Regions from separate parts of the Bacillus sp. HSf4 genome, predicted to be linked through region 1. Evidence: a T-box and tRNA genes for the amino acid it is inferred to sense, from the RefSeq annotation. Region 1 holds a T-box; the other holds one or more tRNA genes.
What was found. The T-box of region 1 lies ahead of tyrS (tyrosine--tRNA ligase). A T-box ahead of a tRNA ligase gene usually reads a tRNA of that ligase, here a tRNA-Tyr.
Positions count from the first base shown of each region.

Region 1 (10,703 bases):
GGAGCGAGGATACATGAAAACAAAATGGACATGGCTGAATTGAACAGATGGGTTTTATTTTCACAAAAATAAAACCAAAGGAGGAGTCACATTATGGCTCGCTATACAGGTCCAAGCTGGAAAATATCCCGCCGTTTAGGAATCTCCTTAAGCGGGACGGGTAAAGAATTAGAAAAACGTCCTTACGCGCCAGGTCCGCACGGTCCGGGACAGCGTAAAAAATTATCAGAATATGGTTTGCAATTGCAAGAAAAGCAAAAGCTTCGCCATATGTACGGTGTAAATGAGCGCCAATTCCGCAATCTTTTTGACAGAGCTGCGAAAATGGCCGGTAAACACGGTGAAAACTTCATGATTCTTCTTGAATCTCGCCTTGACAACATCGTATACCGCCTTGGCTTAGCGCGCACTCGCCGCCAAGCACGCCAATTGGTAAACCACGGTCATATTCTTGTTGACGGAAGCCGCGTTGATATTCCGTCTTACCAAGTAAAACCTGGTCAAACAATCGGCCTTCGCGAAAAATCAAAAGATCTTTCCATCGTCAAAGAAGCGGTTGAAGTGAACAACTTCGTTCCTGAATACGTAACATTTGACGCTGAAAAACTTGAGGGTACGTTCTCTCGCCTTCCAGAGCGCTCTGAGCTCCCTGCTGAAATTAACGAAGCGTTGATCGTTGAGTTCTACTCTCGTTAAAACAAATGCTCTGTAAAGAGCATCGGCAAAAACCCTAGAATCGTTGATATACCAACGATTCTAGGGTTTTTTGTTTGCTCTCTGCTTTGTGGAATATTGTATTCTCTCCCCCATTGGTTTGGGGGAAGTTTGGGAGCCGTTCCCTTTTTAAATGGAGCGGAAACCGGGGAAATCATTTATATGGAAGGAAAAATTCATTACATAAATCAGATCCGCAAGGTTTTTTTCATGTCGTGGATTCAAAAGGAAACACCAACAACCTCATTAAATTTAAAATGTCGTCGGCGTGGAAATAAAGTAAGCCCTTCTCACAGCTGGAAGGGCTTTACTCATCATAGGGTCTGTATTTTTTCGCCATTTCAATCAGAAAGGATCAATTTTAAAGCCAGATGAGATGGATACCCTGAGTGGAAATCAAGAAACAGCGATGGGTGTTATGTTGAAAAAAGTCGGAAACAAAGAAGACACTGAAATGAATACTCTCGCCGACCCTGATCGAACAACAAAATTGGCGGCACAAAAAGTTTCTAAGAAAGTGTATAGTGAAGAGGAGTTAGAAAAGCTAGAAAAGAAATATACTCTTTATAATGACACAGTGTAGTGAGCTTATATAGATGGTGATATAATCGTCAAGCTAGAACCTACTTACACCGTTCCTGAAGATGTTGAAAAAAGCGAATGGGAAAGACTGGTTTGGAATTTGCAGGAGTTTATGATGCAGTTAGAGCCGGATTTGGGTACGACCTTGAGAGCTTATTGAGGAAACTATAGAGGAATTAGAAGGAAACATTGAAAATCCGTATTCAAGATTAGAATAAAGTAAGAAACAAACATAATTTTTGTGTTCAAGGCGCCGGTTGCGGCGCCTTCTTTTCTATTTCAGTAACGACTCAAGTTTCCCCTTAGTCTTTGGTCCGTAAATGCTATCTGCCGCAATTCCAGCTCTTTTTTGAAGGGATTTGACAGCCTGCACAGTTTCATACCATAAGAGCCATTGGCCTCGAATTTAGGTAACGAGAAGCCCGCGGCAATCAGACGTTTTTGCAAGGTCTTGACTTTGGGGCCTGACGATCCTTTTTTCAAGATCGTGCCGGTGGATTTGCTCGACTGGCTTGCGGATGCTTTCTTTTCTGATACCGTTTGACCGAGCAGGCTGTCAAATTTTTTGCGTAATGCCGATAATTGACTTGAATCTCTTACCCACGGAGCCGGGCAATTTTTGTTTGTTACGTCGTAATGGCGAACGATCTTATTTGTAGACAAACCGTAACGCTTGCACAGATGGGTGACCAGTTCAGCAGTATTCTGAACTGTTTCACTGTGAATCTTGCCGTCTTTTTCGACACACATTTCAACGTCTATCGCTGTTGTATTTTCGCTCGGCTTTAAAAAACTGACATAACAGCGATTTTTGTCGTGTGCATATGTAGGTGCCCTCATTTTCAGGAATGATGTACTGATACCCCGGCTGATGTTCATTCATTTCTGCTTGAATCCCTTCATCCCAAACTGTATCTCCTGCTGCATACAACATCTTCTCCTCTTCCGCGTTCGCCTTTTGATTTGATGAATTGAATTCCCTCAAAAACCGCATCTTTTGTTAAAACCTCTACATTAGAAAACCGGTCTTTCTCTCTTCCCCAGCATCCGCTTCATTTTGGACAAGCACTTCTTTGACAGCATCATCAAAATGATCCAAATGCGGATATGTTACAATCACAGCATCCGGATTCCGAATCAAATGATCCATTGATGTCGGCAGCCTTAGCGAATTTGGAAAAGGCGGTAAGTCCCTTTCCCAGCTAACATTGGATCTATGAGAAACTTTTTGCCTGCATATTCGACGACTAGTGTAGCATTGCGAATTTGTTGAATATCCATGGTTATGATTCCTTTTCTTTGTCTTATCGATAGTTTATACTATGATCCCTTGAGATTTACATAGTTAAGATCAAGTCTTTTTTCTGTTTGACTTGATGTTTGAAAAAACGTATTTTATTTTGTGCCGGAATGTTTTAGGTCGATCGCATTTGAGAAAGGATTTGATTAGATGCTTGATCATACAGATTTGCGGATATTAGAAGAGCTTTCGAAAAACAGCCGGATGACGATGAAGGAATTGGGAGAAAAAGTTCATTTGACAGGGCAAGCTGCCGCAACCAGAGTTGCGAAATTAGAAGATAGCGGGGTGATTGAAGGCTATACCATTAAAGCGAATCAAGTGAAACTAGGGTGTTTTATCCACGCGTTTATCAATATCTACACCAAAAGCACTCATCACCAGCCTTATCTTTCATTTATCAACGCACAAGAGAAACACATCATCAACAACTATAAAATCAGCGGGGATGGCTGCTATCTGCTTGAATGCAAATTTCCATCCAATGAACATTTAGACCAATTTTTAATCGGCTTGAACAAGCATGCCAATTATAAGTTGTCGATTGTGATTAGTAAATAGTGCATCCATTCTTTGCGGGATTATATTGCTCTGCTCTTTGATATTCTTGGATCTAAATGAATGCGCGTAGAAGAATATGAATCTATTTGGTGGGGCTCGGCATTATTCGCATTCATATTTTTTCGATTAATAACATCACAATGTCGGCATTTTTAATGAATCAACACAAAAAGAAAAAGCGGGATGATCCCTGCTTTTTCGGTTCCATTTTATTAGAACGTTTCCGGGTTCGAATGTCCCGGGCTCATACGTTGCTTTATAATGTCTGCTAAAAGCCGTCTGCTTTAGAACGGCGAATTCATGATGACAGTGCCCCCCGGCATGAATTCGCCGTTTTTTTATTTTAAACGCTTCGTCTCTTCCGAATCGTTCAATTGATTAAAGCCGTCCACTGTCTGTTCGGCCTGTGTTTTTCGTACAGCTTCAAGCTGCTTTTGATAATCTTCTTTGAATTTTTCTTTCGCGGCAATAAACAAGTTCATTCTGAATTCCTCCCGACTAGAGAATGGAAACGCTTTACTTTCTATATCTATTTTTGACATTTCCTGAATGAACATACATCAAACGTTTTGATAAAAAAACCCTTGCCGTTTAAGCAAGGGTTTCAATGGATTATTTGTAAGTCAGCAGGAAGTATTTCTTTTTCCCGCGGCGAATGACGGTAAACTGGCCTTCGATGCGGTCTTCGCTGCCTAGGACGGCGCCTACGTCATTACGGCGTTCGCCGTTGATGTAGACCGCGCCGTTTGTAATGTCTTCGCGAGCCTGACGTTTTGAAGGCGAAAGTTTTGATTGGACGAGCACATCGACAAGCGGCAATTCGGCTGTCTGATCGAGTTCCAGCGAAGGTACGCCTTTAAAGCCGACCTTCACTTCCTCAGCTGTCAATTGTTTGATATCTCCGCTGAACAGTGCTTTTGAGATGTTGACAGCCTGCTCAAGTGCTTCACGACCGTGTACAAGATCGGTTACTTCTTCGGCGAGGCGCTTTTGCGCTTCGCGTTTTTCAGGCGCCGTCTCTGTTTTTTCAGCGAGATCTTCAATTTCTTCTTTGGACAAGAAAGTGAAGTATTTTAAGTATTTCACGACATCTCTGTCATCTGTGTTGATCCAGAATTGGTAGAACTCGTAGGCCGATGTTTTCTCTTTATCAAGCCAGATCGCTCCGCCTTCGGTTTTTCCGAACTTCGTGCCGTCTGCTTTTGTCACAAGCGGAATCGTCAATCCGAAAGCTTTTGCATTCTCTTCGGATTTGCGGATGAGCTCGAGGCCTGATGTGATATTACCCCACTGGTCGCTTCCGCCGATCTGCAGCTTGCATTCCTTGTTTCTGTACAAATTCAAGAAATCGAGAGACTGCAGGATCATGTAACTGAATTCAGTATAAGATATGCCCGTCTCGATTCTGGAGCTTACCGTATCCTTGGCAAGCATGTAGTTGATGCCGAAGTTTTTGCCGACATCGCGCAGGAAATCAATGACGTTCATTTGCCCGATCCAGTCGTAGTTATTCGCCATCACCGCCGGGTTGTCACCGGCTTCAAAATCAAGGAAACGCGAAAGCTGATTTTTGATTTTTTGCGACCATTCGCGGACGATTTCTTCATTGTTCAGCGTGCGCTCCGCTTTCTTTCCGCTCGGATCACCGATCAGACCCGTTGCTCCGCCTACGAGTGCAATCGGACGATGTCCGGCCAGCTGGAAGCGGCGAAGCATTAAAATCGGCAGCAGATGCCCGATATGCAAACTGTCAGCTGTCGGATCAAATCCGGAGTATAAGCTGATTTTCTCTGAATCCAGCAGTTCTCTCAAGCCTGCTTCATCGGTTTGCTGCTGAATCAGTCCCCTGAAGGACAAATCATCAAGTAAGTGTGTCATCATCATTTAGCTCCTTTTTTCCAAAAATAAAACGCCCCTTCGCAAAAACGAAGGGACGATAAAAATCGCGGTACCACCCTGCTTAAAAGAACGCATGGCCGCGCTCTTTTCACTCTCATTGATAACGGAAAAGCTTCCGTTCTTCTGCTACACAAAGCCCGGGAGGCTTTTTTCGCAAAAGCGGTTCATGAGTGTAATTCAAACCATCCATATGTGCTGATTTTCACCGGCCATCAGCTCTCTAAGACAGGGAAGGATCGTTCTACTGGTCTCAGTCTTCACCTTTTAAATATTCGACTAAATCTTTTTTAACATAATATTTTTTCATTGTCAATGAGACATCAGTCTTCCATTGTGGAAAGATCCCCGGCCGGCAGGTTCAATTCCCAGGCTTTCAGGACACGCCTCATGATTTTGCCGCTTCTCGTTTTCGGCAGTTTATCCTTAAACTCGATTTCCCTTGGCGCGGCATGTGCGGCCAAGCCTTGTTTCACGAACTGCCTGATTTCTTCTTTTAACGAATCTGACGGTTCATAACCTTCTCTAAGCGCGATGAACGCTTTAATAATTTCTCCGCGGACCGGATCCGGTTTGCCGATGACACCCGCTTCGGCGACAGCTTGATGCTCGACAAGCTTGCTCTCGACTTCAAACGGGCCGACGCGCTCGCCTGATGTCATGATGACATCGTCGATCCGTCCCTGGAACCAGAAGTATCCGTCTTCATCCATGTAGGCGGAATCGCCTGACACATACCAATCACCCGGCATAAAATAGGAGCTGTATTTTTCAGGGTTGTTCCAGATCGAATGCATCATCGACGGCCAGCCTTTTTTAATGGCGAGATTCCCCATTCTGTAAGGAGGCAGTTCATTTCCCTGATTGTCGACGATCGCAGCCTCTACGCCGGGAATCGGCTTGCCCATTGATCCCGGTTTAATTTCCATGCACGGGTAATTGCAGATGAGCTGCGCTCCTGTTTCAGTCATCCACCATGTATCATGAATCCGGTTGCCGAAGACTTTATGCCCCCATCTGATGACTTCAGGATTTAACGGCTCCCCTACGCTTAAAACATGCCGTAGTGAACTCAGATTGTATTTGTTCACAAGATCGTCGCCTGCACCCATCAGCATCCGGAAAGCCGTTGGCGCGCTGTACCATACCGTCACTTCCATTTTTTCAATTGTTTCGTACCATGCCTCAGGACTGAATCTGCCGCCTACGACGACATTCGTTGCTCCATTCAGCCACGGACCGAAGATCCCGTAAACCGTTCCGGTGACCCAGCCGGGATCAGCGGTGCACCAATAGATGTCATCATCATGCAGATCAAGAACCCATTTGGCTGTTTGATAATGTTGAATCATTGCTTTGTGGACGTGGAGAACCCCTTTTGGCGCGCCGGTTGAACCCGATGTATAGTGAAGCAGCATCCCGTCTTCCTGATCCATCCATTCAATCTCAAGATCAGTGCCTGCTTCCGCCGCTTTCGCGTAATAATCGATGACAGGTCCTTCTTCCTTTACGCCTTCTCCAACGACAATGATTGATTCAAGGTCCGGAAGTTCATCGGCCGGCACCCGTTCAAGCAATTCCGGCGTCGTCACGATGACCTTCGCTCCGCTGTTTGCAAGCCTGTCTTTGACGGCACCTTCCATAAATGCTTCAAATAACGGCCCGACAATCGCTCCCAATTTGACAGCGCCGAGAAGAATAAAATAAAGCTCGGGTGATCTCGGCATAAAAACAAACACACGGTCTCCCTTTCTCACATTGGCATGCTGCTTTAAGACATTCCCGGCTTTATTGGTTTCATTTTTCATCTCTCTGAAGGTGTACTTTTCTTCGCGGACCGGATCTTTGTAGTAAAATGCCACTTTGTTTTTCAAATTTGACTCAGCGTGGCGGTCGATCGCTTCATAAGCTGCATTGATTTTTCCCGTTTTGTACCATGAAAAATGCTTTTCGGCATCCTTCCAGTCAAATGTCCGGTATGTTTCATCATAGTCAGTCAAGTTGTAATTTCCCTTTTCTGCCGGCAGCGCTTTCAATTCCATGTCCATCCCCCTTTGTTCGATCATCAAAATATATTATAGTATAGATTTTTTATTTTCTCAATTTTTAAAAAATACTGTTCTATCCTATGAAAACGCTTAATATTTTGGTATGTTATGTATAAAAGACTTCAACTAAGATGTAAGGCGGTGGATACGTGGAGCATCACAAAACCTATCATGCCAAAGAATTGCAGACCGAGAAAGGCGCATTGCTGATAGAAGGTCCTATCAGTCCCGAAAAGCTTGCAGACTATCAATTTCATGGCGAGCTTACAGCCTTTCGCCCATCTGAAAAACAGCACGAAGCATTGATCGAAATCGCAGGACTTCCCGAAGGAAGGATCATCATCGCTCGTTTCAATCACACCATTGTCGGCTATGTCACCTATGTTTATCCGGATCCGCTCGAAAGATGGTCAGAAGGAAATATGGAAAATTTAATTGAACTCGGCGCCATCGAGGTGATCCCTATGTTCAGGGGGCACTCCGTCGGAAAGACGCTTTTAGAGGTCAGCATGATGGATAAGCAGATGGAAAAATACATTATCATTACAACCGAGTATTACTGGCACTGGGATTTAAAAGGGACAAATATGGATGTTTGGGAATACAGAAAGATGATGGAGAAGATGATGAATGCCGGAGGGCTTGTCTGGTTTGCAACAGACGACCCGGAAATCAGTTCTCATCCCGCCAACTGTTTAATGGCCCGCATCGGAAAAGAGGTCGGTCAGGAATCGATCGAGCAGTTCGACAGGCTCAGATTCCATAATCGTTTTATGTACTAAGGGAGCAAAGGGGATGTGAATATGATTGTTGAAAAGATCATGAAAAGGGATGTTGTGACGCTTTCCAGAACAGATACGATCGAAGAAGCGATCAGGCGGATGCGGATGTTCCATATCAAGCACCTGCCTGTCATCAATGAACGAGGCACTGTCGTAGGCATCGTCACCGACAGGGATGTGAAGACGGCAGCCCCGAGCATCTTTAGTCAAGGCAGCTCCGCAGAGGAACTGCAAAAGCCTGTTGACCTGATCATGTCAAAAGAAGTGGTCACAGGACATCCGCTTGATTTCGCCGAGGAGATATCCGCTGTGTTTTTCGAACATGATATCGGCTGTCTCCCGATCGTGAAAAACGGAAAGCTCGTCGGCATCGTGACAAAGTCAGACTTGCTTCATACACTTGTTCAGCTGACAGGCGCTCATCATCCAGGGTCGCATATCGAAATTAAAACCCGTGATATCGCGCAGAGCCTCGCCGATATCAGCGCGATATTCAAAAAGCGCCAAATCGGGATTTTGAGCGTACTCGTATATCCAGGCGATGAAGAAAGTTCGAACATTCTCGTTTTTCGCGTGCAGACAATGAACCCCGCCTCCATCATAAAAGACGTGAAGTCAAAAGGGCATCAGGTGCTCTGGCCGGCTGAACAAAGGGAACAGCTATGAAGGACAGCGTGTTTATTTTCTCTCCCTCCTACCAAACCTATCAATTTCATCAAGACCATCCATTCAACCAGCTCAGAGTGTATGTGACATACGATCTTCTGGGCGCCATGGACGCATTCGAACAAGGGGAGATCATCCCTCCGCGCATGGCGTCGGAATCCGAGCTCGCACTCGTTCACACAAGCGATTACATCAGCGCCGTCAAGCTGGCCGGGGCGGGGAAACTGCCGGCCGCTGAAAGCGAAAACTACGGTCTTGGAACAGAAGATACGCCCGTATTTGCCGGCATGCATGAAGCCGCCTCTCTTTTGGTCGGAGGAACACTGACAGCCGCCGACTATGTGATGACGGGAAAAGCCAAACACGCCCTTAATCTGGGTGGCGGGCTTCACCACGGATTCAGAGGGAGAGCATCGGGTTTTTGCGTTTACAACGACAGCTCAGTCGTTATTCGCTACTTACAGAAAAAATACCACGCCAGAGTGCTATACATTGATACAGACGCCCATCACGGAGACGGTGTGCAATTCACGTTTTATGATGACCCTTCGGTCTGCACGGTATCGATTCATGAAACCGGCCGCTATCTTTTCCCAGGAACGGGCCAGGTTCAGGAACGGGGTCATGGGAAAGGTTATGGATATGCTTTTAACATCCCGCTTGATGCGTTCACTGAAGATGAATCTTTTCTGGACTCCTACCGAACGGCTGCGGCTGAAATCGCTGAATTCTTCAAACCGGATGTCATTTTGACGCAAAACGGGGCTGACGCTCATTACTATGACCCGCTCACACACTTATGCACAACGATGAGGATTTACGAAGCGATTCCAAAGCTCGCCCATGAATTGGCGCATGCCCACTGCAGCGGAAGATGGATTGCCGTCGGCGGGGGCGGCTATGATATTTGGCGGGTCGTGCCAAGGGCATGGGCAAGAATTTGGCTTGAAATGAAAGGGATCAAAGCTGAGGGGAACCTGCCTGAAAAATGGCTGAAAAGATGGGAAAAGCAAGCATCGGTCCCGCTCCCTGGAAAATGGTGTGATCCCGAAGCATTATATCCTCCGATTCCCAGAAAAGCGGAAATTACAGAAAAAAACGCGCAAACCGTAGCAAAAGCTCTTTTCCCGATTCGCTCTGCCCGGCGGATGATGTAGCCGACTGAAAGACCCGGAATTTCTTTTATCGATCGCGTAAAACATAAAACAAGCCTTGCTTGCGGCAAGGCCTTTATTTCTTTTGGTTCAGTTTTCCAATTACGATCTCGACACGCCTGTTTTCTTTCATATGGCTTTCGGTGCGGTTGTCCCTGACTGGTTTTGTATCCGCATAGCCGACGGCTGTAAACCTGGAAGAATCGAGTTTTTCTTTTTCCGTGAAGTACCCGATCACAGTGCTCGCTCTGGCTGCAGAAAGCTCCCAGTTGGAAGGAAAACGGTAAGTGGAAATCGGCCTGCTGTCTGTATGCCCCTCTACACTGATCGGATTGGACACCGTTTTGAGCAAAATGGCGATTTTATCGAGGACAGGGTAAGCCTTATCTTTGATATCCGCTTTTCCCGAATCAAAGAGCACCGCTTCCTGAAGGACAAGAATGACGCCGCGGTCATCACGTTTAGCTGTAATCGTGCCGGACAGCTGATTTTTTTCAATATAGTCATTGATTTTCTTTAACATATCATCTTCGCTTTTGGCCGCTTTTTTCGAATGACGATCATGGCTCTCCACTGTGTGCTCCGCGGCGGACTTTCCATCGGCTCTCTCCTGAAACGAACCTACCGCCGCTTTAAATTTATTTAAATCGATTTGCGACATCGAAAACAGCAGAATAAAGAACACGAGAATCAGCGTAATCAGATCCGAAAACGTGATGATCCAGTTTGACGATTTGCGGCCGGGTTCACGCTTTCTTCTCTCATGCCTAAGCTTCATGAGCCGTACCCTTTTGCTTCGTGTTTTCCGCCTGCTTTTTTCTCCACTCTTCCTTGGAGCCGAAAACGACAAGCTGGCTTTCAAGGTTGCGCGGATTTCTTCCCGATTGAATGCCGATGATGCCTTCTATCATCACCTGCTTCTTGAAGATTTCATTTTCCGTCTTTTCTTCAAGCTTCGCGGCGATCGGAATAAACAGCATGTTGGACAGAAGCGATCCGT
Region 1 covers NZ_CP120679.1:3,127,099-3,137,801, forward strand. The annotation lists gene rpsD (30S ribosomal protein S4) at 94-696, shown strand; gene P3X63_RS16115 (hypothetical protein) at 1,091-1,297, shown strand; partial or broken gene P3X63_RS16120 (peptidoglycan recognition protein family protein) at 1,580-2,155, opposite strand; partial or broken gene P3X63_RS16125 (MBL fold metallo-hydrolase) at 2,162-2,577, opposite strand; gene P3X63_RS16130 (Lrp/AsnC family transcriptional regulator) at 2,747-3,157, shown strand; gene P3X63_RS16135 (hypothetical protein) at 3,496-3,639, opposite strand; gene tyrS (tyrosine--tRNA ligase) at 3,770-5,035, opposite strand; T-box leader at 5,084-5,323, opposite strand; gene acsA (acetate--CoA ligase) at 5,377-7,095, opposite strand; gene P3X63_RS16150 (GNAT family N-acetyltransferase) at 7,251-7,883, shown strand; gene P3X63_RS16155 (acetoin utilization AcuB family protein) at 7,905-8,549, shown strand; gene P3X63_RS16160 (acetoin utilization protein AcuC) at 8,546-9,706, shown strand; gene motS (flagellar motor protein MotS) at 9,780-10,481, opposite strand; gene motP (flagellar motor protein MotP) at 10,471-10,703, opposite strand, start outside.

Region 2 (10,703 bases), 1.5 Mb from region 1:
AAGCTGAACAATGTGCTCCGGACAGCTCATTTCATCACCCCACTTAAAGATCCCTTAATTGTTTTCTGAGAGCCTCTCTGCCCCTGTGTATTCTCGTTTTTACAGTTCCCACGGGAATATTTAAAATTTCACTGATCTCAATGAGTGAGAGCTCATCAATGTACTTTAATACGATGACCGTCCTGTATTTATCGGGAAGCCTTAAGATTTTTTCCTGAATGGTGCTGTGCAGCTCCAAAGAAATCACTTCATCCTCTGGAAGCGCAGCATCCGCCGCAACTTGGGAATACATCGTCAGTCCTTCTGTCCCTGCCACCTCTGCATCCAAATAATAGTCCGGCTTTTTTTTGCGAATGCGGTCGATGGTTAAATTGGTTGCGATTCGATAAAGCCACGTGGAAAACTTCCGGTTGATATCAAAACTGTCGATATTCACGTATGCTCTAATAAATGCTTCCTGCGCAATATCTTCCGCTTCATGCGCATTGCCGAGCATACGGTAGCAAAGCTGATAAATTTTGTCTTTATAGATATCCACGATGTCTGCAAATGCGTTACGGTCGCCTTTTTTCACCTGTTTGATTCTCTTTTTTATCATTGTTTCCATATTTATCTAACCTCTGCCTTCACCGGTCTTTATGTATACGAATTGATTTTTAAAAGGTTTCATGAAATGCATAAAAATATTTTATCAAATAAATGACAGGGTGTAGACGGTTTCCGCTGGATCGAGCGCTTAATATTAGCTTAAAATTATTATACGTAGTAAATAGATTGAATCCGAGACATATGCCGATTATAACAGCGGCCTCCGTAAGCCGCTGCCAATGTAATGTTTATAGTAACTTTTCGCCAAACAATGATCCCATTAAAGCAACTGCCGCTTCCGCGGTTTTGTTTTTCTCATCAAGGATCGGATTGACTTCAACAAACTCAGCCGATGTAATCAAATTGGATTCCTCAAGCATTTCCATCGCCAAATGACTTTCACGATAGCTGATCCCTCCTGCTACAGGAGTCCCGACGCCAGGTGCATCATGCGGATCAAGACCATCTAAATCAAGCGACAAATGAACGCCGTCCGTCCGGTCACGCAGATAATCAATCGTTTCCTCCATCACCTTCGTCATACCGAGGCGATCAATTTCATGCATCGTATACACTTTGATTTCTTTTTCACGGATCAATTTCTTTTCCCCATCATCAAGAGATCTCGCTCCAATGATGACGATGTTTTCCGCTTTGATTTTGGCACCTTTTCCACAGAGACCGGTCAGCTCCTTATGGCCGATCCCCAGGCTGATGGCCAGCGGCATTCCGTGAATATTGCCTGAAGGAGACGTTTCCCTTGTATTTAAGTCTGCATGCGCATCATACCAAATGACACCCAGATTTCGATAATGTTTCGCAAGCCCGGCAAGCGTGCCGATCGCAATGCTGTGGTCTCCGCCAAGCACGAGAGGAAATGAATCTTTTGCAACGATCTCGTCAACGGTGTTAGCAAGTTTCAAACTCGCTTTTGTAATCGCTTTCAAATTTCGTAATTCCTCCGCGGCTTCTTCTCCGCCTTCCTTCTCATCCTCTCTCTGCCCGATTGTCAAATCTCCCAAATCTTCAATCTCGCGGAAAAGGCATTCCAAACGTTCATTTACCCCCGCACAGCGGATCGCGCTCGGTCCCATATCGACTCCCCGCCTCAGCTGTCCGAGATCCATCGGCACACCAACCATTGAAATCCGTTGTTTTAACATGTGTGTATCCCCCTTTCAGACCTTCATTGTACCGTCCAATACAAAATTGACTCAACACGACATGTTTTTGAATAGTTATACAAAAAGGCAAAATAAAAAGGACATCCGACACAGGATGTCCAAAAACTGGGCTAGCTGGATTCGAACCAGCGCATGACGGAGTCAAAGTCCGTTGCCTTACCGCTTGGCTATAGCCCAAAAATGGTGGAGGGGGACGGATTCGAACCGCCGAACCCTGAGGGAGCGGATTTACAGTCCGCCGCGTTTAGCCACTTCGCTACCCCTCCAAAAAACAGTGCCGGCCAGAGGACTTGAACCCCCAACCTACTGATTACAAGTCAGTTGCTCTACCAATTGAGCTAGACCGGCATATTTTATCTTATGTTTTAACTCGTGCGGATGTGAAAACCGCTCCGAAAAATGGTGGAGGATGACGGGATCGAACCGCCGACCCTCTGCTTGTAAGGCAGATGCTCTCCCAGCTGAGCTAATCCTCCGAAGTACAGGACGTACAAGTGCATGCGTTGTAACAGGACGTTGCGCCTTTAGCATGCCTTCCTCTTCTGTCCAAAAAAGAATGGTGACCCGTACGGGATTCGAACCCGTGTTACCGCCGTGAAAGGGCGGTGTCTTAACCACTTGACCAACGGGCCAAAATCGTTTGTCCAGACAGCTCTCGTAAAGCTGACAAAAGTTATTATATACAGGATCATCCCCATTTGTAAAGGGGTAATTTAAAATTTTTATTTTCCAACTTTTCAGCTGAAAAAGACGGGAGATGATATAAAATATGAATATCTGATTTAGAGGAGAGGGGAACGTCTGAATGATATTGGTCAGCTCGTGTTTGGCAGGTGTTGAATGCCGTTATAACGGGACGCACAGCTATGTCGAAAAGATCAACAAACTCGTTCAAGAAAAGAAAGCAGCGGTTGTTTGTCCAGAAGTCCTCGGCGGTTTTGCCACTCCAAGGGAACCCGCCGAAATATCCGGCGGGACGGGTGAAGATGTTTTAAATGGAAATGCGGCCATCATCACAAGGTCAGGCGAGGACGTAACAGACCTTTATATAAAAGGCGCTTACAAAACGCTGGAAATCGCCAGGGACATCCAGGCTGACACCGTTGTATTAAAAGAAAACAGTCCGTCCTGCGGAAGCAGCCACATATACGATGGAAGCTTTTCCAGCCAAAAAGTAGCCGGAAACGGAATCACAGCAGCCCTTCTGAAAAGAGAAGGTTTCAGGGTGGTTTCCGAACATCAGCTTGATGAGCTGTAAATGCCCGTCAGAGCGCAGTCTGCAACTGCGCTCTATTTTATTCGCTCTTCAACTGATTCAGAACCATTATAAAACTAAATTTCATTATTTTTCTTTTCATGTTGAAATAAAATTCCAGAGTTAATATACTGAAAATTAAGAAATCATTCGCATTTGTGTCAGGAGGATTTGTTGATGGAAAACAGCAATTTAAGCTCCTTAACGACCGAGCGCCGAAATGAAAAGACGAAGCATATTCATCGAGCTGAGACAATCGATATACTCAAAATCATGAATGAAGAGGACAAAACAGTGGCTGAAGCGGTCGAAGCCGTGCTGCCCGACATCAAAACAGCCGTCGACTATGTGGTCGATTCGCTGAAAAAAGGAGGACGGCTCATTTACATTGGCGCTGGAACAAGCGGACGGCTCGGTGTCCTCGATGCTGCCGAATGTCCGCCGACATTCAGCATCCCTCCAGATACTGTAAAAGGAGTGATCGCCGGAGGGGAAAAAGCAATGTTCGAAGCTGTCGAAGGCGCCGAAGACCGTGAGACGTTTGGAGTGCGTGATCTGAAATCGATCCGCCTTTCTAAGAACGACACGGTCATCGGAATTGCCGCCAGCGGCCGTACCCCATATGTTCACGGCGGACTGAAATATGCCGGACAAATCGGCGCAAAAACTGTATCCCTCACTTGCAACAAAGGCTCTGCCATCAGCCAATCAGCCGACCATGCGATCGAAGTGGTCGTCGGACCGGAAGTCGTTGCCGGATCAACCAGAATGAAAGCGGCAACTGCTCATAAAATGATCTTAAATATGATCTCGACGACAGCCATGATCCAAATGGGAAAAGTCTACGAGAATCTGATGGTCGATGTCAGTGTCAGCAATGCCAAACTGAAACAGCGCGCAATCCGAATCATCCAAACTGTCACAGGGGCCGATCAAAAAACAGCGGAAACAGCATTGGCTGCTGCCGAAAATCAAGTCAAAACCGCAATCGTCATGCTCAAAACAAATGCCGATCTAACCACGGCGCAAAAACTGCTGAAAGAATCAGATGGCAGCATTGAAAAAGCATTAACCATTCATGGAGAACACTCTTAAAGGAAAGGAAGAAATGATGGCTACAGGAGGATTGGAAATCATTCGAACCATGCTTCACAAGCTGCCGCAGTCCGAACGGAAGCTAGCTGAGTACATTTTAGAAAATCCGCATGACATCGTAAACAGCACCATCCACGAAGTCAGCGCTTCGGCAAAGACAAGCGGCGCGGCTGCGATCCGGCTGTGCAAATCACTCGGACTGAAAGGATTCCAGGACTTAAAAATGCGCGTCGCCGGAGACCTGATGAAACCGACTGATCAGGGATACCGGGATATTGAACCGCAAGAACAGCTTTACTCAATCGTGCAAAAAACGGCCAACAATTCGATTCAGGCGATTCGCGATACATGTGAAAACATAGATCACGAACAGCTGCAAAAAGCCATTCAATTACTGATCGGTGCAAATACGATTCACTTTTGCGGAATCGGCGCCTCCGGCATCGTCGCACAAGACGCCCAGCAAAAATTTTTAAGAATTAATAAAAGAGCAACCGCCTTTACAGACATGCACCTTGTCGCAACATTAATCGCCAATGCGGATGAACATGATATCGTATTTGCCATCTCCCACTCCGGTGAAACGCAGGAAGTCGCTAATGTATTACAGCTTGCCAAAAGATACGGCATCAAATCGATTGGATTAACCCGCTTCGGCCAGTCTGCCGTTTCTTCATTAAGCGATATCATACTGTATACATCATGTTCAAATGAAGCGCCGTTTCGAAGCGCCGCAACCTCCTCTCGTTTAACTCAGCTTTATATGATCGATGTGTTGTTTTTAGGAATGGCCGCTGAGCGATACGAAGAAATCATTCAATATATTGATCAAACAAAAGCGGCCATCAGCTTGCTAGGCAAAATGGATGACTAAAGGGGGAACCTGTGATGAGCGGAAACAAAACATACGCCATCCTGGCAAAGCAGATTTTAGAACAAATCGGCGGTGCAGAAAACGTCGCCGGCTTCACCCATTGTATGACTCGTCTGCGGATCACACCCGTCAGCCGTCAAAAGGCAAATATCGAATCGATCAAAGCGCTTGAAGGCGTCATCGGTGTTGTCGAAGAAGAAACGCTGCAAATCATTCTTGGCACTGGCGTTGTTCAGCGTGTTTCAGATGAATTTGGCAAGCTGCTGGTTTCATCTGAACAAGATGATTTAAAAGAGGCGGCGGCCAAACATAAAGCGGCCCGCTCAAAGAAAAACGCAACACCCTTTAAACTGTTTCTGCGGCGAATCGCAAGCATTTTTATTCCGCTGATCCCCGCGCTTGTTGCCTCCGGCTTAATTACCGGAATTACAAAAGCCGTTGTCCAAGCCGGCTGGCTTGCCGAAACGTCTCAGCCCGCAATCATTTTAACAGTCATCGGCTCAGGTTTGTTTGCTTATTTGGGCATCCTCGTCGGGGTAAATACAGCGAAAGAATTCGGCGGTTCCCCGGCGCTCGGCGGTCTCGCAGGGATATTGATCATGAACCCTGCCGCAGGCGACATTAAACTGTTCGGTGAAGCCCTGCTCCCTGGAAGGGGCGGTTTGATCGGCGTTTTGTTCGCTGCCGCTTTTATCGCTTTTATCGAAAAACGAGTCAGGCGCCGCACCCCTCATTCACTTGATATCATTGTGACACCTACAGTCTCCCTTCTTCTCACAGGAATCGTCACCTACGTCATCTTCATGCCTGTCGGCGGCTTTATATCAGACGCAATTACTTCAGGACTTTTAGCCATATTAAATATTGGCGGCATTGCAGCGGGATTCATATTGGGCGCCACATTTCTCCCGCTCGTTGTCACCGGGCTGCATCAGGGACTGACACCCGTTCATATGGAATTGATCAATTCCATCGGAGACGATCCCCTGCTGCCGATTTTGGCCATGGGAGGCGCGGGTCAGGTAGGGGCCGCTTTTGCCATCTACTTTAAAACGAAAAAAGCCAGGTTAAAAAGAGCGATTGGCGGCGGTCTCCCGTCAGGTTTGCTCGGCATCGGAGAACCGCTGATATTCGGTGTGACCCTTCCGCTTGGACGGCCGTTTTTGACCGCTTGCCTTGGGGCGGGAATCGGCGGAGCATTTCAAGCCTATTTCAAAATCGCGACCGTATCAATCGGCGTCTCAGGACTCCCTCTTTCGTTCCTTGTTCATACACATCAAATCTTGCTGTACGTGGTCGGTTTATTGATTTCGTATGCCGCCGGATTTCTTTTCACATATGCTTTTGGCTTCAACGACGAAATGGCCGTTGAATTTGATTAAACGTTTGTTTAAACAAAAAAGGAGTGTCGGCATGAGAAAATGGATCACCGGAAGCATCGCAGCCTTCTTATCTCTTTCATTGATTCTGCCTTCCTCAGTTTCCGCTGAGACGACAATAGCTAAGGACAGGCAGCAGCAGACATACCCCACCTTAAAGAAAGCAAAGCAGCCTGAAGAAGCCGGCTTTTCTTCAGAAAAACTAAAACAGGTCGACGATTTAATCGAGCAGGATATCAGCAAAGGTTTCCCCGGCGCTGCGCTTATCATCATCAAAGACGGAAAGATCGTAAAAAAAGAAGCATACGGTTACAAGCAAAAATACAACGGACTCAATCCGCTCAAACATCCGAGAAAGATGAAAACAAATACGATGTTCGACCTGGCTTCCAACACAAAAATGTATGCCGTCAACTTCGCTTTACAGCATTTGGCTAGCAGCGGAAAGCTTGATCTAAATGCGAAAATCTCGCGCTATATCCCCGAATTTAAAGACCCGCCCGAAGACATCATCAAAGGAAAGAATCGAATTCGGGTGATAGACCTGCTTCATCATACGGCAGGATTCCCGGCAAGCTGGAACTACTACGATCCAAAAACGGCTGGCAGGCTTTATTCCCAAACGCGGGAGAAAACGCTGTCCTTTCTTTCAAAAACCCCCTTGGCATATGAACCAGGCACAAAGCAGCTTTACAGCGACGTCGATTATATGCTGCTCGGACTCGTCATCGAGAAAATCACAGGCCAGCCTTTAGATCATTATACGGAAAATCGACTTTACCGTCCTCTCGGTTTGCGGCATACCATGTTCAATCCTCTAAAAAAGGGATTTAAGCCTGCCCAATTCGCCGCCACAGAGTTAATGGGAAATACGAGAGACGGAACGGTATGGTTTCCCAATATTCGAACATATACATTACAAGGGGAGGTTCACGACGAAAAAGCGTTTTACTCGATGGAGGGCATTTCTGGGCATGCCGGTCTATTTTCAACAGTAGATGACATGGCGGTGCTTCTCCAAGTCATGCTGAACGGAGGAGGATACGGCGAGGAGCGGCTATTCAGCAAAAGGATTATTGCGCAGTTTACGAAACCGTCAAAAACAGATGCAACATATGGTCTAGGGTGGCGTCTCAACGGCAATACCGATATGGAATGGATGTTTGGAAAGCATGCCTCAAGCAGGGCATATGGACATACCGGCTGGACGGGGACTGTCACCATCATTGATCCAGCATATCAATTGGGGATTGTCTTATTGACCAACAAAAAACATTCACCTGTCATCGATCCTGCGAAAAACCCGAATCAGTTCGAGGGTGATTTATTTTCAACGGGAAAGTACGGCAGTGTGATCACTGCTGTTTATGAAGCGCTGAACAATCAATAGGAGGCGATTCTCCGAATGAAAACATTTTTTCGATGCACACTGGTCATTGTATTGCTGTCATCCCTTGCATTGCAGCCTGGCACTTCCGGTGCGGAAGCAAAACAATCGCAACAGAGCATTCAACAAATGGTGAGCGCAATGACACTGGAAGAGAAAATCGGGCAGATGCTGATGCCTGATTTCAGGAACTGGAAGAAAAAAGACGATTCCAGCGCAACAGGGTTTACGAGAATGAATGAGGAAGTAGCCGGAATCATTCAAAGGTATCACCTCGGCGGCGTGATTCTGTTCGCAGAGAATGTGACAGGCACTGAGCAGACAGTCCGATTAACCGACGGTCTGCAAAAAGCGAGCCCGGATATTCCGCTTTTGATTGCAATTGACCAGGAAGGGGGAATTGTCACAAGGCTGGAATCAGGCACGAACTTGCCCGGAAATATGGCGATCGGCGCTTCAAAAAGCAGGAAAAACGCTTACCGGTCAGGACAAATCATCGGAAAAGAATTAAAAGCATTGGGCATTAACGTCAACTTCAGCCCTGTCTTGGATGTGAACAACAATCCCGACAACCCGGTGATCGGCGTCCGCTCCTACAGCTCCAAACCGGAACTGGCCGCCCGGCTCGGCATCCAGACAATGAAAGGTCTTCAAGGCGAGCAAATCGCAGCCACCGCGAAACATTTTCCCGGCCACGGCGATACAGCGGTTGACAGCCATTACGGCCTGCCGCTTGTTCCACACGATGAAAAACGGCTCAGAAGCGTCGAACTCGTCCCATTTCAACAAGCGATCAATGCCGGAATGGACATGATCATGACGGCGCACGTCCAGTTCCCCGCATTTGACGATACAACCTATAAAAGCAAAAAAGACGGAAAAGACATCATGGTTCCGGCAACACTCTCCAAAAAAGTCATGACAGATCTTTTACGTAAAGATCTCGGTTTTGACGGCGTTGTCGTGACTGATGCCTTGAACATGAAAGCCATCTCCGACAATTTCGGTCAGGAGGAAGCCGTCGTCATGGCCGTCAAAGCAGGGGTCGACATCGCACTGATGCCGGCACAGGTCACATCCCTGGAGACGGAAAAAAACCTTGCCGCTGTATTTGATGCCCTTCTCAAAGCTGTCAGACAAGGAGAGATTCCGGTTGAACAAATCAATCACTCGGTGGAAAGAATCCTTTCCCTCAAATTGAAAAGGGGCATCCTTGACAGCGCGTCATCCGAATCGCTTCAGAAAAAAATCAAACACGCTTTAAAAACGGTCGGCAATCCAAAACACGCGAAAGCGGAAATGAAAATGGCTAGAGAAGGCGTCACCGTATTAAAAAACAACAGCCGCATCCTTCCGTTTAAGCCAAAAAAAGGGGACACCATTCTCATTCTCGCTCCTTATGAAGACCAAACAAAAGCGATCTCGAAAACAATCAAAAGCATCAAGAAAAAGGTTGTATTAAACGAATATTCCTTTGCAGAGAAAACCTTTAATGAAGATGTCCAAAAACAAATCGACCAGGCTGATTATGTCATTACAGGCTCATACGTCGTCAAAAACGACCCTGTTGTCAACGACGGAATCATCGACGATACCATTGAAGACTCAAGTAAATGGGCGACTGTCTTTCCGCGCGCAGCCATGAAATACGCCCAATCCAAACAGAAAAAATTTGTCATCATGAGCCTTCGCAATCCCTATGACACGGCAAATTTTGAAGAAGCCCAGGCGGTGATTGCGGTGTATGGATTTAAAGGCTATTCAAACGGGCGGTTCAGGCAGCCGAACATCCCGGCGGGTGTTGAAGTCATCTTCGGAAAAGCAAAACCTAAAGGAACATTGCCGGTCGACATCCCTTCCGTTACAAAGCCAGGGGAGATTTTGTACGAATATGGATTTGGATTAAATCTCAAAAACGGTAAACCGCTTCGATAAGGAGGGGATTGAATGAAAAAACAAGCGTTTTGGCTGATCACTGGATTGGTTGTCTTAAGCACACTGACGGCGGCGGCTGCCTATCCGGAAAAAGAAAAGAAAGCGAAAGTTTCACCAGGCATCGAAGTGCTCATAGAAAAGAAACGTTTTTTAAAAGGAAAGAAAGTGGGGCTCATCACAAATCCTACCGGTGTAAATGCTGAGTTGACGAGCAGCATCGATTTGCTTTACCAAGACCGAGATATTGAGCTGACAGCGCTTTTCGGCCCGGAACACGGCGTCAGGGGAGACGCGCAAGCCGGCGACGAAGTTGAATCATATATTGACGAAAAAACCGGTCTGCCCGTCTACAGTCTTTACGGTGATACGAAAAAACCCACACCGGAAATGCTGAAAAATGTTGATGTTCTTCTTTTTGATATTCAAGACGTCGGAACACGCTTTTACACCTATATCTACACCATGGCATACGCAATGGAAGCAGCCAAAGAAAACGACATTCCGTTTATCGTACTGGACCGGCCAAATCCGCAAAGCGGCACAAAAGTGGAAGGCCCGGTTCTCGACCCTGATTATTCATCATTTATCGGAAGATATCCGATCCCTTTAATACACGGCATGACAGCTGGAGAACTGGCAAAGCTTTTCAACCGGGAGTTTGACATCGGAGCTGATTTAACCGTCATCAAAATGAAGGGCTGGAAACGGAAGATGTTTTTTGAGGATACAGGGCTTCCTTTCGTCCTTCCTTCTCCAAATATGCCGACGGCTGACACAAGCATCGTTTATCCCGGCACAGGCTTAATCGAAGGCACCAACGTTTCCGAAGGAAGAGGAACAACCAAGCCTTTTGAGCTCATAGGCGCACCTTACATGAAAAGTACAGAGCTGGCAGACAAACTAAACAGCCTGAAGCTGCCCGGCGTTGTATTCAGAGCAGCATCCTTTACACCGACGTTTTCAAAGCATCAAAACAAACTGTGTCACGGTGTTGAGCTTTACGTGA
Region 2 covers NZ_CP120679.1:174,440-185,142, reverse strand. The annotation lists gene rsiW (anti-sigma-W factor RsiW) at 1-30, opposite strand, end outside; gene sigW (RNA polymerase sigma factor SigW) at 44-607, opposite strand; gene rocF (arginase) at 837-1,751, opposite strand; tRNA gene P3X63_RS01065 (tRNA-Gln) at 1,878-1,949, opposite strand; tRNA gene P3X63_RS01060 (tRNA-Tyr) at 1,954-2,038, opposite strand; tRNA gene P3X63_RS01055 (tRNA-Thr) at 2,048-2,120, opposite strand; tRNA gene P3X63_RS01050 (tRNA-Val) at 2,173-2,248, opposite strand; tRNA gene P3X63_RS01045 (tRNA-Glu) at 2,330-2,404, opposite strand; gene P3X63_RS01040 (2-thiouracil desulfurase family protein) at 2,578-3,030, shown strand; gene murQ (N-acetylmuramic acid 6-phosphate etherase) at 3,205-4,122, shown strand; gene P3X63_RS01030 (MurR/RpiR family transcriptional regulator) at 4,139-4,996, shown strand; gene P3X63_RS01025 (PTS transporter subunit EIIC) at 5,011-6,378, shown strand; gene pbp4b (penicillin binding protein PBP4B) at 6,410-7,765, shown strand; gene P3X63_RS01015 (glycoside hydrolase family 3 protein) at 7,781-9,697, shown strand; gene P3X63_RS01010 (exo-beta-N-acetylmuramidase NamZ family protein) at 9,710-10,703, shown strand, end outside.
Region 2: it has a tRNA-Tyr gene. The T-box ahead of tyrS (tyrosine--tRNA ligase) is inferred to sense a tRNA for this amino acid. The anticodon was not compared.